One region of the Shewanella sp. SM87 genome, then DNA from elsewhere that is predicted to be linked to it. Evidence: riboswitches for the same ligand, from Rfam matches in the RefSeq annotation. Region 1 holds a riboswitch; the other holds the start of a gene.

Region 1 (7,433 bases):
AATTTGTGGTGTATCGGTTAGGCTTTCATAACTGAAAAGTGTGGCATCGACTTGCAAACGAACTTGAACCGTATAGCGGCCATCGGTAAATATTGCGGCTTTATCTTTCAATACGATAGCCATACCCGCCGAACCGGTAAAGTTGGTTGCCCAGTACAAACGTTCGTTATGTGCCGGCACATATTCGCCCAGATATTCGTCGGCACGGGGAATAATAAAAGCATCGAGATTAGCAGATGTTAATTCGTTACGAATAGCACCGAGACGGTTAGCGATTGATTGTGACATAAGGGCTCCAATTAAGACTGGCATGCTATGCGAGTCGGTAGGCGAAGATCGCCTAAGGATGAATGGTTTATACCCAAACAACCTGAAGATGCAGGATTCAGCGGTAATTTAACGCACTTTAGGCAAGGCGGTTATTTGCAGACCTAGTGGGCTAAGTTAAAAATAACCAACGCAGTATAAAGTGCGTTAAAAACCGCCGGGACGGAGCGTCTAGGGCACTTCACTTCCGTGTTGCATCAATTCAAAAGGTAGCCGACATTCTGTCATTGATACGCCTTGAATTGAAGCACCCTAGGCGCTCTGAAACTCGTATCTTCAGGTAGCTTGGGTATATGTTGATTTGAGTTTTAACCGGCTCGGATTATCGCAAGTCTAGCGCGCTAGATGCAAGGGTAGCGAATAAAGGATTTTGTATACAATCGTGAATTTGTGCAGGTAAGACGCTTGAGGTTATGGGATTTGTTGTTAATTTATTTATGTGATTTTGAGCGTGAAAAGTGAATTAAATAAAAGGTTGGTCATGTTTAATTAGGACTTATTCCTTACAAATTAGCAACTTAAGTTTTATTCAATCGCTAACATTTGGACCCTATGCTAACATTTGCCATCTCTACTCGGGGTCAGAGTGGGGCACATGTATCAGTGGAGTAAGCGATGCAAATACTAACAATAGATGTGGGCGGTACCAAAGCCCTGTTCGAACTTCAGCTCGCGGGACATACAGAACAATATAAAATCCCCACAGGTGAAGGTTTTAAAATTGAAGAGTTAAATAATCAAATTGCGGCGTTTGAACGTGATTATGATTTACAGCATTACCAACTAGCGATTGCCGTACCTGGACTGGTACAAAATAATCGTTTGGTTTCTTGTAAATCTTTACCTGGACTCAATGGATTGAGCTTCGATACAGTCAAAACCCAGGGTGAGCTTAAGTTTATCTGCAACGATATCGATGCGGGTATGCAAGCGACTTGTGATGCCAAATATGCCTGTGAATTATTGGTCATGTGCGGCACTGGGATCGGTATGTCTATTGCCTTTAATGGGCAAGTCTTTACGGGAGCGACTGGCGTGGCGGGGGAGTTGGGGCCTTGTCGCGTGATGACAGAATCTGGCGAGTTTAGTTTAGAGCAACTGGCCAGTGGCGATTCAGTACGCAGCCGCAAAATCTCCACTCAGGATGATTTATATCGCGCGGGCAGTTATCTCGGCATGGGATTAGCGTGGGCGGTTAATTTATTTAATCCCAATCGAATTTGGCTTGCTGGCGGTATGATGAATAGCGCTCCTTACTACAAAGGCTGTCTCGAAAGCTTAAAGCAAATGGCATTGAGCGCGCCCTTAGCTGAGATGAAAATCAATCGTGTCGATGATATGGAAACCTTGGTTTGCCGCGGTTTATCTGTGATGCTCGCAAGGGACTATCCCCGTGCATAAGGATAATAAATGCCCCGCGCATAAGGATCATAATGTTGCTCGACAATGGTTTGCGCCATGAATGTTTAGTGATTGAGTTTTAGCTGCATAAGCGACGTAAATTGTGAAATATAAAGCAGGACTTATGATGCCTTTGGCATATCGAGTCCTGTTTTTTTATTTTTAAAGTATTCAGATAATCCTCATTATCCAAAGTAAATATTAGCGATAGTTTAATTTGCATAATTCCTTTCTTATCAGATGGCTAGTTCTATTTACGATTTTAGCCAATAACGCAGTTGATAATATTTTGTTGCAATTTTATTTCACTTACGCTTATTCTGATATTTGCAATGACAGCGTTGTCATTGCGTGTAAAAGGCAAACCAGTTGAAAAACTGGGACGCAAAGCCTCCGGTCTAAGGGTTCGTCTGTACCTATGATAGCGGGGATACCACAGGTTTTTCTTCGTGCAGTTGTCAGTCGTTTTGCATGGTTTTAAGAGAGTGCTGTTTCCTGTCTACGCTTTGTTTGCCTTATTGATTCATATAAAAATTCAATAGGGATATCTCATGTTCAAGACTCAAATTTCAACATCAGCCTTGCTAGTGGCATCAGCGCTGGCATCTACCATCAGTGCCAGCGTTTTTGCAGCGGCGCCCGGTAAACCGACTTTAGGTTGGGGCGAAACTAAGTTCGCTATTATTGAAGTGAATCAAGCGGCTACCGCTTACAATCAATTAGTTACGGTGAAAGATGCCGCCGATGTATCCGTCAGTTGGAACCTTTGGAGTGGCGATGTGGGCAATAGCGCCCAAGTGTTACTCAACGGCAATGTAGTTTGGGAAGGCCCATCTGGCGCGTCGGGAACCGCTAACTTTAAGGTGAACAAGGGCGGCCGTTATCAGATGCAAGTACAACTGTGTAACAGCGATGGTTGTACTGCGAGTGATGTTAAACAAATCCTCGTGGCTGATACCGACGGCAGCCATTTAGTGCCACTCAATGCTCCCCTAAAAGAAAACAACCGTCCCTATGCTAATAAATCAGGCAAAGTGGTGGGAGGTTACTTTGTCGAATGGGGCGTATACGGCCGTAAATTTCCGGTCGATAAGATACCTGCGCAAAACTTAACCCATATTTTATATGGCTTTACCCCAATTTGTGGTGGTAATGGCATCAATGATAGCTTGAAAGAAATCGAAGGCAGTTTCGAAGCGTTGCAACGTGCCTGTAGTGGTCGTGGTGATTTTAAAGTTGCGATTCACGATCCTTGGGCAGCGATTCAAATACCGCAGGCGGGAGTGAGTGAGCATTCAGATCCTTACAAAGGGAACTTCGGTCAATTGATGGCACTTAAGCAAGCACATCCAGATTTGAAGATTTTACCTTCGGTCGGTGGTTGGACCCTCTCGGATCCCTTCTTTTTCTTCGGTGATAAAACCAAGCGCGATATCTTTGTCGCTTCGGTGAAAGAGTTTCTACAGACCTGGAAATTCTTCGATGGCGTAGATATCGACTGGGAATTTCCAGGGGGGAATGGCGCTAACCCAAATTTAGGTAATGCCAATGACGGTGAAACCTATGTGACTCTGATGCGTGAACTGCGGGCAATGCTTGATGAACTAAGCGCCGAAACGGGTCGTACCTATGAGCTGACCTCAGCCATTAGCGCTGGTGACGATAAAATTCAAAAAGTCGATTATCAGGCTGCTCAGCAGTACATGGATTACATCTTCTTGATGAGTTACGACTTTAATGGTGGTTGGACTAATACTGAACTCGGCCATCAAACCAATCTGTATGAAGCGAGTTGGGATCCTAATACTCGTTACACCACAGCTAATGGCGTTAATGCGCTGTTAGGCCAAGGCGTGACCCCAGGGAAAATTGTGGTCGGTGCCGCTATGTATGGCCGCGGCTGGACAGGTGTCAATGGCTACAGTGGTAATAATCCTTTCACGGGGACGGCAACGGGCAAAGTAAAAGGTACTTGGGAAGCTGGTGTGGTGGATTATCGTCAGATAGCGAATGACTACATGGGAAGCGGTTGGACTTACAGTTACGACGAAACAGCTGAGGCGCCATCTTTGTTCAAGGCATCTACTGGCGATTTAATCACTTTCGATGATGCTCGTTCAGTTAAAGCCAAGGGGCAATATGTGCTTTCTAATCAACTTGGTGGGCTTTTTGCGTGGGAACTTGATGCCGATAATGGTGACATTCTGAATGCCATGCACGAAGGTTTAGGTCATGGTGAAGGCACCACTCCGCCAGTGAATAAAGCGCCCATTGCCAATGCTGGCGCGGATGTGAATGTCACCGGTCCCGCCGATGTGACGCTCAATGGTAGCGGTTCGCGCGATCCTGAGAATAACGCGCTGACGTATCTTTGGACGCAAGTGTCTGGCCCAACTATTACCATCGCAAACGCGGATATGGCGAATGCGGCGATTCAATTGGGTGCAACATCTGCCGATGTCGTCTATGGTTTTAGCCTTAAAGTCACCGATCCTGAAGGGTTATCTGCCACAGATTCAGTGACAGTAACCAATAAGGCAGATACACCGAACCAAGCACCTGTAGTGACTCTGGCTCCGACTGCGACAGTTGAAGCGGGTAAAACCGTCAGTATAGTAGCGAGTGCCTCCGATGCAGATGGTGATGCCTTAACCTACGCTTGGACTGTGCCCGCAGGCGTGTCGGCAACCGGGCAAAATAGTGCCACGTTAGTGGTTACTGGCCCCAATGTTACCGAAGCGACCCTCTATGGTTTGAGCGTGCTGGTTTCCGATGGTGCCTTAGATGCGAGCGCATCGACTAATCTGACCGTGACGCCAAAAGTGGTCGGCGGTGGATGCGATGCAACCGATCCCAATGCCGGTAACTATCCTGCTTGGCAAACCAGTGTGGTATACAACACGGGTAATACTGTGAGTCATAGTCAGTTGGTATGGAAAGCAAAGTATTGGACGCAGGGTAATACGCCATCTCGCACCGCAGACCAATGGCTGCTACTCAGCCAAGTTGATCTCGGTTGGGATGCGGGTGTGGTGTATAACGGCGGTCAAACTGCTCGCTATAACGGTCGTGTTTGGAAGGCGAGTTACTGGACTAAAGGTGATGTACCGGGTGTTGCAGCGGTATGGGTTGATATTGGCGCGGCAACCTGTCAGTAATTATCCAAAATTTTGATATTATTGGTTAAAAAATAAAGCCCTGCGAAGATTCAGGGCTTTTTTCTTTATTAAGCGAAAGGTTTTTTTATGAATACAGCCGAATGCATTAAGACAGACTCATTGAAGACTGATTTAATCAATCTTAAGCAGTTCCACATCAAAAATTAACACAGAACCACCACCAATCTTGCCCGTGCTACGGTTACCGTAGGCGAGTTCACTGGGAATAAAAAACCGCATTTTATCGCCAACAACCATCAGCTGTACGCCCTCGGTCCAACCTTTAATCACCCGATTAAGCGGAAATGCGATGGGTTCGCCGCGATCAACCGAACTGTCAAACACAGTACCGTCAATCAAAGTGCCATGATAATGGACTGTCACTGTATCGCTGGCTTTAGGATGAACTGTGCCATCGCCCTGAGTTAATACTTGATATTGCAAACCTGAAGCTGTGGTGATCACACCTTCTTTGGTTTTGTTTTGTGTTAAAAACTCATTGCCTAAACGGATATTTTCTTGGGCGGCTTTTTGGCCGTTCATCGAGGTAAAGAAGTAAAAAATCACCCCAGCAATCACCACAACGGCAAGTAACATTTTCATATAAAGAGCACCTTAGTTAATTTTTGCCATATTATCAGTTTTTTAGCATCAGATGCTATCGGCACTCGCGTGTGCGTTGAGCGGGATATCTGGTGCTACCAGTTCAAACCGTTAAAAACTCCCTCAAGACTTTATCCTGTTTTAGAGATCGCTTAATCTGTGGGCTTAAGGCTCAATAAAAATTCAATAAAAATTCAATAAAAATTCAATAAAAATTCAATAAAAATTCAATAAAAATTCAATAAAAATTCAATAAAAATTCAATAAAAATTCAATAAAAATTCAATAAAAACAAATAAGAACTAAAATTCAGATAATAAACAAGGAAAGTCTATGTTAAACAAAACGGCAAAACCTCTGGTCAAACTCGTCGACCGATATCTACCCGATCCCTATATTTTCGTGCTTTTACTTACCTTCGCCGTATTAATTGCTGCTGTGGTTGCCGAACATAAAACCCCGCTGGAAGTCATCAATTATTGGGGTGATGGCTTTTGGACGCTGTTAAGTTTTTCGATGCAGATGCTGTTAGTGCTGGTGGCAGGATTTATGTTGGCAAGCTCCCCGCCGATTAAAAAGTTGCTCGATGCCATTGCTGGATTGGCTAAGTCGGCACCACAAGCCATTATTTTAGTGACTTTGGTGTCACTGGCCGCCAGTTGGATTAACTGGGGTTTTGGGCTAGTGGTGGGCGCGTTATTTGCCAAAGCCTTAGCTCGCAAAGTAAAAGTGGATTATCGGCTGCTGGTCGCCAGCGCCTATTCCGGCTTTGTGGTTTGGCATGGTGGGCTTGCGGGTTCGATCCCATTAACCATAGCGACGGAGGGGCATTTCTCTGAATCGCAAATCGGTATCATCCCCACCAGTGACACCATTTTCGCGAGTTATAATTTATTGTTAGTGGCAATTCTGTTTGTGGTCATGCCCTTAGTGAATCGCTTTATGTTGCCTGAAGATAAGGACAGTGTTTATGTTGACCCAAGCGCCCTTGATGACAAAGACGCCGAACTTGATTCTTCGGCGTTAGAGCTTAACCCTGCAAATATGAGCGAGCGTCAGCCTGAAAGCCGTCCTGCGGATAAGTTAGAAAATAGTCGTTTACTCGGCTGGAGCGTCGGTGGCGCTGGGCTTGTATATTTAGGTTATTACTTTTGGGTGCAGGGCGGCAGCTTAAACCTCAATTTAGTGAACTTCTTATTTTTATTCCTCGCCATACTGTTACATCAAACACCACGCAGTTTATTAACCAGTTTGAATGAGGCCATTAAGGGCGGCGCAGGTATTGTTATCCAATTTCCCTTTTATGCGGGCATTATGGCTGTGATGGTGCAATCGGGTTTAGCCCAAAGTATTTCGGAAGGTTTTGTGGCCATCGCTAGCGCCGAGAGCCTGCCATTTTGGAGCTTTATCAGTGCAGGAATTGTGAATATTTTTGTGCCATCGGGAGGTGGCCAATGGGCGGTGCAGGCACCGATTATGCTACCCGCCGCACAGGCTTTAGGTGCAGATGTCGCTCGGGTCGCAATGGCCGTTGCTTGGGGAGATGCGTGGACTAATTTGATTCAACCTTTCTGGGCACTGCCCGTGCTGGCGATTGCAGGCTTAAAAGCGCGGGATATTATGGGCTTTTGTTTAATGCAATTGATGATCACTGGCGTGATTATCAGTATCGCGTTGAGCTGGTTTTAAAGATAATAAACAGTGCAAAATTAAACAGGGTAATTCAATGATTACCCTGTTTTTTAGTTAAGGTTTCAATGCTATTAATCGCTTGAACCATTTACTTTTTTTGTTGCTTCATCAGCGGTGATTTGACCAAATAGAGCTGACATCATATAGCTAATACGATTCGCAGCATTACCAAACTTACTCGGGTTCGCAGTATAGGGTACTTGAAACTTAACACTGCCAACTCTTTGGCCATTCTGAAATGCGTTAATTTCA
Region 2 (7,433 bases), on a different contig from region 1:
TTCTATCGACTGCGCCGCCATTCCAGCCATAACTACCAAAAGCTGCCGCCTTTTTATTGCGAAAACGCAGGCCCGTAATTTCTTCAAGCATGGCGGCAATTTTAGGCATCATCACATTATTCATGGTGGATGAGCCGACTAAAATACCTTTTGACCTAAATGCCTGTGCAAGGATTTCGTTTTTATCATGACGTGCGACGTTATACACTTTTACCGCTACATTGGGGTCAACATCATGGATACCTTGAGCAATACCGTCGGCCATCATGCGAGTATTATTGGACATAGAGTCGTAGAAAATCGTGATGCGGTCTTCTTGATAAGCGTCGGCCCAAGCTAAATATTGGTGAATAATTTGGGCTGGATTATCACGCCACACAATGCCATGTGAAGTTGCGATCATATCTACAGGTAAATTAAAGCTTAATACTTCGTGAATTTTAGCCGTCACTAGGCTGCTAAAGGGCGTTAAAATGTTTGAGTAGTACCGTAGGCATTGTTCCATTAATTCATTTTGATCAACCTCATCATTGAATAAATGTTCGTCGCAATAGTGTTGGCCAAAGGCATCGTTACTGAATAAAACCGCATCTTCGGTGAGGTATGTCATCATGCTATCTGGCCAATGCAACATAGGTGCTTCGATAAATATCAGTTGCTTACCATTGCCTATCGCTAAACTATCCCCTGTTTTTACGGTAATGAAATTCCATTCTGGGTGGTGGTGATGTCCTACAATGGAGTCGACCGCATTTTCACTGCAGTAAATTGGAGTGTTAGGAATTTTGGCCATTAATGCAGTCAGGGCGCCTGAGTGGTCTTCCTCTGCATGGTTCATCACAATATAGTCTATGTCGGTTAGATTAATTTCAGCTTCAAGATTTTGTAAGAATTGCTGGCTAAACCGATGATCAACTGTATCAATTAACACGGTTTTTTCTTCACGGATAAGGTAGCTATTGTAGCTTGTGCCTTTAGTTATCTTGTACTCAGTACCATGAAAATCTTGCACTTCCCAATCGCGTTGGCCCACCCAGTGGATATTGTTTTTTACATGAATAGTCATAAATACACCTGTGATAATTAATAATGAATGCGCTACGTAAATCTTGCTTATTTAGTTAAATCTCTTATTGCACTCACTATGCCAACATTATAAGGTGTTGATTTTTATTGGTATTAACGTATTTCAACATTTGAAATTACTTGCTGGTGTCATAATGACAATTTGATATTTGTCAAATTGACATTACACTGTTGTCAATATGACTTTATTTGACTGTGGATGTGCTATGAGTGCCCATGCTGATTTAACTCAGTTAGCCTTAGATTTAACTGTCGGCGTGTCGACGCAAGACAGATTTGAGCGTTTGTTGGCAGTGGTCAGGCGGCGTGTCAATTGTGATGCTGCGGCATTATTGGCATTTCGGGAGCAGCAATTTGTCCCCTTGGCGATAGATGGGCTCTTTGCCGAAGTGTTAGGGCGGCGCTTTCAAATTAGTGAACATCCGAGATTAGAGGCTATCGCCCGTGCTGGCGATGTGGTTCGTTTCCCGGCCGACAGTGAACTTCCCGATCCGTATGATGGTTTAATTCCACATCATAGTGCGAACTTACATGTACATGCTTGCATTGGTTTACCACTAATCGCGAACGATCGCTTAATTGGGGCGCTCACCATTGATGGTTTCAACCCTCATCAGTTTGATGGTTTTAGTGATAGCGAGTTGCGTGTGATCAGTGCACTGGCCGCAGCCAGTCTTAATACTGCGTTATTGATGCAACAGCTAGAATCCCAAGTTGTTGAAGTTTCCAATGGCACTGAGGTGCTCAATCGTCCTGCTAGTCAGCAGGAGATCATAGGGCAATCCACACAGATCCAATCGCTAAAGCAGCAGATAAGTGCCGTGGCAGGCACGGATTTATCGGTATTAATTACCGGCGAAACTGGCGTGGGTAAGGAGTTAGTGGCCGCGGCGATACATAATCAATCGACCAGAGCCGATAAATCACTTATCTATTTGAACTGCGCTGCATTGCCGGAGTCCGTCGCCGAAAGCGAGTTATTTGGACATGTAAAAGGGGCATTTACGGGGGCAATCAGTCATAGGCAAGGCAAGTTTGAACTCGCTGACAAGGGGACCTTGTTTTTAGATGAAATCGGGGAGCTTCCCTTGGGGCTGCAAGCTAAGTTATTGAGGGTTTTACAATACGGTGAATTACAGCGAGTGGGCAGTGATAAGAGCCTAAAAGTGAATACTCGGATTATTGCCGCCACTAATCGAATTTTGCACCAAGAGGCAACGGAAGGGCGCTTTCGTTTCGATCTTTACCATAGGTTGAGCGTGTTTCCTATCCACGTAGCACCATTAAGAGAGCGTGGGCAAGATATTGTCATGCTGACAGGTTTTTTTCTTGAACGTTGTAAAGCGAAGTTAGGACTCACCCATATCAATATCACACCCGCAGCGCAGCAGTTATTAGAGCAATACACATGGCCGGGTAATGTGCGTGAGCTAGAGCATGCGATACACAGGGCTGCGGTGTTGGCGAAAGCCGAGCTAAAAACGACTTACATCAGCTTAAGTAATAAACATTTTCAGCTCGATTCTTTGATGAATCAAGCACACAGAACAGTCGACGAAGATAGGCCATCAGATGCCGCAACGCCAGCCAGTGAATTAGCATTTAGGTCTGAGTCGGCCTGTCGTGAGGGACAATCGCAAGATAATTCCAGTGTTATGCTGGGGCTTAAGGCTGCGACTGAGAGATATCAGCGTCAACTTATTCGCCAAGTTTTAGCCGCGAATCAACAAAATTGGGCTGCGTGTGCAAGAATATTGCAAATCGATACAGGTAATTTGCACCGACTTGCAAAACGGTTAGGTTTAAAAGAATAAAATATTGCGTGAAGAAATTTTATTCTGCAGCAAAACCACAGCCTCGATTCTTAGAAGAACAGTGTTGCTACGCCTAAGAGTGCGAACAATACGGCGCAGCCACGGTGTATCCACAACATAGGTAATTTTTCGGCGCTGAAGTGGCCTGCGATCACTACGGGTACGTTAGCAAGCAGCATGCCTAAGGTTGTGCCTGCAACCACCATAGTTAATGAATCGTATTTTGCGGCTAATACCACAGTTGCGATTTGTGTTTTATCCCCCATTTCGGCGATAAAAAACAGGATAAAGGTGGCGAGAAAGGGGCCCATTTTATAGAAACGGCTCTCTTCTGCATCGACTTTATCGGGGATTAACACCCAAAGAGCGATTGCAAAGAAGGACGCGGCCACTAAATAACGTGCAAGATCTGGGCTTACCCAGTTAATGGCCCATTGGCCAATCCAAGCTGCGGCAAAATGGTTAAATAATGTCGACAGCAAAATACCTAAAATAATGGCGGTTTTATTTTTAAATCTTGCGGCGAGGATTAGTGCAAGTAATTGAGTTTTATCACCAATTTCGGCGATAGCAACCGTAAAGGTTGAGGCAAGTAGGGCTTCCAAGTGTGATCCTTTAGGGGTGGTTATGACATAAGCACAATAAACCGTCCACCCCTAGGTGCGGTCATTGTGCTCAGGTCTTGCTGGGCAAATCTATGATTTGCTGTGAACACCATGGCATGTTGCCAAGTATGTTGATGTTCACCCTAGATGACGATGGCTCGAAATCCAGTTAGCTACTCCCCCGAAGCGAGGTGGGCATTATACCTAGGTAAGATTTAGTTTCAAGCACGAGTTTATAACAGTAGGTGCTGATAAATGTTTGACGGGTGTCAGAAAAATACCGATTCACATTCTGTAACTTAATGAATATAAATGAATTATTTTTTGACAACGTTGTCTTTTGTTGCTAATTTAGCCAAGTCATTTCTACTTGGTTACATACTGTTAACTCGTAGTGACTCAATGATAACGACTGTATTTGGCAAACTAATTGAAAAGTTAGGACGCAAAGCTTCCGGTCTAAGGTTGTAAATGGATTTTTTAGTGAACTAAGATAGCGGAGTTGCCGCAGAATTCGATTTCTGTGAAAGATAAACGACTGCTGTTTAATGCTGTTGTTTGCCCAAATACCACTTTTATATCTAAGCCTATCATTATGTTTAGGATGATAGGCAATCAATGGAGTGCATTAAAGTGGCAAATCCTACTGTTTTTTCCCCTATTTCTAAATTGAGTTTATTGGCCGCGGCAGTAATGGCGACGAATGCGTTTGTGAGTATCTCTGCGCAGGCGCACGGTTATGTTGTGGCACCTGAATCGCGTTCATATGCCTGTAAAACAGGTAAAAATGCCAATTGTGGTGCGGTGCAATGGGAGCCACAAAGTGTTGAGGGGCCATCGGGTTTTCCTGAATCAGGTCCTGCTGATGGCAAACTGGCGAGTGCTGGCAATGGTGCTTTTTCACCTTTGGATGAACAAAGCCCGAGCCGTTGGGCAAAGACGGATATTAAAGCGGGCTGGAATAAATTCAGTTGGCAGTTCACAGCAAATCATGTCACCCGTAATTGGCGTTACTATTTAACTCGCCAAGATTGGAACCCAAACCAAGCTTTGAGCCGAGCGAGCTTTGACTTAGCCCCCTTTTGCGTAGTTGATGGTGGCATGGAACAGCCGCCTAAGTTAGTGACCCATGACTGTTACGTGCCAGAAGGTCGCAGTGGTTATCAAGTGATCTTGGCCGTGTGGGAAGTGGGAGATACGACGAATAGTTTCTACAATGCTATCGATGTGAACTTGGGCTCGGGTCCTATTGTGCCGAGTGAATGGCAAGATGTGGGGGATATCAATCCGTCACTCGATCTAAAAGCAGGCGATAAAGTGATGACCCGGGTGTTTGACGCCAATGGTGAGCAAACGGCTAAGCAAACAGTCATTACCATTAGTGATGCGACTCAAGGTGATAAACAAAATTGGCCTTTCCTATTAGCAAGCGCGATTAATGCCCAGCAGGCCCAGTTAAAAGCGGGACAAAAAAATGCATCGGGTGTGATTGAGCCTGTGTATGGCAAAAACGACATTTTTACAGCGAAAAACTCAGGTATTGAGCGTGTCGAAGTAGGATTTGATTTAGCTCCTGCTCCGGGCAACAGCTTAGAGGTCACTTCACTTGCCGACGATTATCAAATTATCGACGGTGCGGCGAAGGTCAGCTTTGATGTGACCAGTAACGCCGAGATGCTAGTGTCAGCGTATTTGTTTAGCCATGATGGCACCGCGGCAGGTTTTGTGAGCCAAACTGTTAACAATACCAGTGCGAGCTTAGTGTTAGACGTCGTTGAGCCTAAAGCTGGGCATTATCATTTGCAGGTAAAAGCTGAGCCTAAACAAGGTGATGTTATTCAGCAGAACTTTGATCTCTTCTTAAAGGATCAAGCTCCTGCACCAGAAGCTGATTTTGTATTCCCAGCAGGCGTGAAAGGTTACGTTGCAGGTACTACAGTGTTACAGCCTAAAAATGGCAAAGTGTATCAATGTAAGCCATTCCCTTATAGCGGCTATTGCGTGCAGTGGTCGGCTTCTGCCACAGGATTTGAGCCAGGTGTTGGCGCTTCTTGGGCTATGGCGTGGACTGAGCTGTAAATTAACATTTTGAGTTAATCAATTCTCAACATGATGTGATTGGGCTTAAACATATTCGCTGTGTTTAAGCCCTTTTTGTCTGCATCGGATGGAAAAAGACCGGCTTTATTTTGATTCGAGCCTAATACAAGATTACAGGTATTCTCAACAAAGGTAGCGATTTTGTTGGCTTGTTTATTTTCGTTTATCACAGCGCTATTAAGTTGTTACCGTACCGTTTGCTACCCTTCTTTGTTCACAACTGGCTTGCCCACTGGGTTTGGCTCTGTTAATGTCCCAAACTATCTATTTAATCGATGCTTATATCGGTACATTCATTTGGGCTATCACAATTGAAAGTCATGCCATTTTTCAATAATCGATTTAGTTAGCCTCAATGGCTACTGGGTTGAAACATTCAAAAGCTATTGGGGCCAATTGATCTGCTAGGTCGAGATCTGATTGGATGCTTTAAGTGATGTGTCGCTTATTTCGATTTAAGACGCAAGGCTTTATCGGTTCAAATCTTACTCAAATAAAATAATAATTAATTATTGAACAGGACTATTGTGTGAATTCAAAAATGTTAGGCTCGATCGCCATCGTTGCCGGGACGGCCATTGGCGCAGGTATGTTAGCGTTACCTTTAGCCACAGCGGCTTTAGGTATTATCCCTGCTTTAGTGTTACTCGTCGTTATTTGGGGCGTGTCCGCCTATACCTCATTACTTATGCTCGAAATTAACTTACGCACTGGCGTGGGGGATAACGTGCATGCTATTACGGGTAAGTTACTGGGTAAAAAAGGTCAAATAATTCAAGGTGCTTCTTTCCTGAGTTTATTATTTGCTTTGACCGCGGCTTATCTCACCGGCGGCTCTTCGTTATTAGTGCTTAAAGCGAAGAACATGTTCGATATCGTGCTCGATAATCAAGTCGCAGTGTTGTTATTTACACTCGTGCTCGGTGGCTTTGCGGCGCTAGGTGTTGCTTGGGTCGATAAAGTGTCACGTTTCCTATTTTCGTTAATGATTCTATTGCTCGTGGTGGTGGTATTATTTTTATTGCCCGAAGTCAGTATTGCTAGCATGGCAACTGGCGCGATTGCCGAGTCTATGACCAGCAATTGGATGGCGGCAATTCCCGTAGTGTTTACTTCGTTTGGTTTCCACGTCTGTATCGCCACTTTAGTGCGTTATCTCGATGGCGATGCGGTATCACTGCGTAAGGTGTTGTTAATCGGCTCGACTATCCCACTTGCTTGTTATGTTCTGTGGTTATTGGTGACTTTAGGCACAGTAGGCGGATATGAGGTGAATAGTTTTGAAGGTTCACTACCTTCACTCGTCACGGCATTACAGGATATTGCTCATACACCTTGGATCAGCAAATGTATTTCATTATTCGCTGATTTAGCCTTAGTGACCTCATTCCTCGGTGTGACCTTAAGTTTATATGACTTTATCGCTGAATTAACTCGCGCCAAAGAAACGTTTGCCGGCCGTATTCAAACTTGGTTACTGACCTTTATTCCGCCTGTTTTGTGTGCCTTGTATTTGCCTGAAGGCTTTGTGGCGGTACTGGGATTTGCGGCCGTACCATTGGTCGTGATGATCATCTTTTTGCCAATTGTTATGGCACTGCGTCAACGTCAGTCGCAGCTTGGGGGTTATCAAGTGTCTGGCGGATCTGTTGCGTTAGTCATTACAGGTTTGTTAGGTGCCGTGATTGTGGGTGCCCAACTATTTGTTGGGATCTAATTCATTGCGATAGGTGTGGCTTTTTAGCCAACGCGGCTGAGTAACTTTGATTAAATGTATTTGCTTTGTAAGCGAGTTTTTCAAAGTCTGTTATAGAGAGTGTCGCATGTG

Evidence for each region. A riboswitch is a leader RNA that binds a small molecule or an ion and turns the genes downstream of it on or off. The one in region 1 is predicted to bind cyclic di-GMP.
Region 2: linked by a shared signal. The riboswitch ahead of gbpA (N-acetylglucosamine-binding protein GbpA) and the one ahead of L5M11_RS02915 (glycosyl hydrolase family 18 protein) in region 1 are both predicted to bind cyclic di-GMP.

What each region holds. Positions count from the first base shown of each region.
Region 1 covers NZ_JAKKSC010000002.1:294,207-301,639, forward strand. Annotated here, with positions in the region: gene L5M11_RS02905 (aminopeptidase P family protein) at 1-288, opposite strand, end outside; gene L5M11_RS02910 (ROK family protein) at 943-1,728, shown strand; cyclic di-GMP riboswitch class I at 2,078-2,166, shown strand; gene L5M11_RS02915 (glycosyl hydrolase family 18 protein) at 2,280-4,886, shown strand; gene L5M11_RS02920 (FKBP-type peptidyl-prolyl cis-trans isomerase) at 5,019-5,489, opposite strand; gene L5M11_RS02925 (short-chain fatty acid transporter) at 5,823-7,178, shown strand; gene L5M11_RS02930 (hypothetical protein) at 7,253-7,433, opposite strand, start outside.
Region 2 covers NZ_JAKKSC010000010.1:26,412-33,844, forward strand. Annotated here, with positions in the region: gene norV (anaerobic nitric oxide reductase flavorubredoxin) at 1-1,066, opposite strand, end outside; gene norR (nitric oxide reductase transcriptional regulator NorR) at 1,293-2,900, shown strand; gene L5M11_RS09990 (TMEM165/GDT1 family protein) at 2,951-3,505, opposite strand; cyclic di-GMP riboswitch class I at 3,916-4,015, shown strand; gene gbpA (N-acetylglucosamine-binding protein GbpA) at 4,139-5,584, shown strand; gene L5M11_RS10000 (aromatic amino acid transport family protein) at 6,147-7,322, shown strand.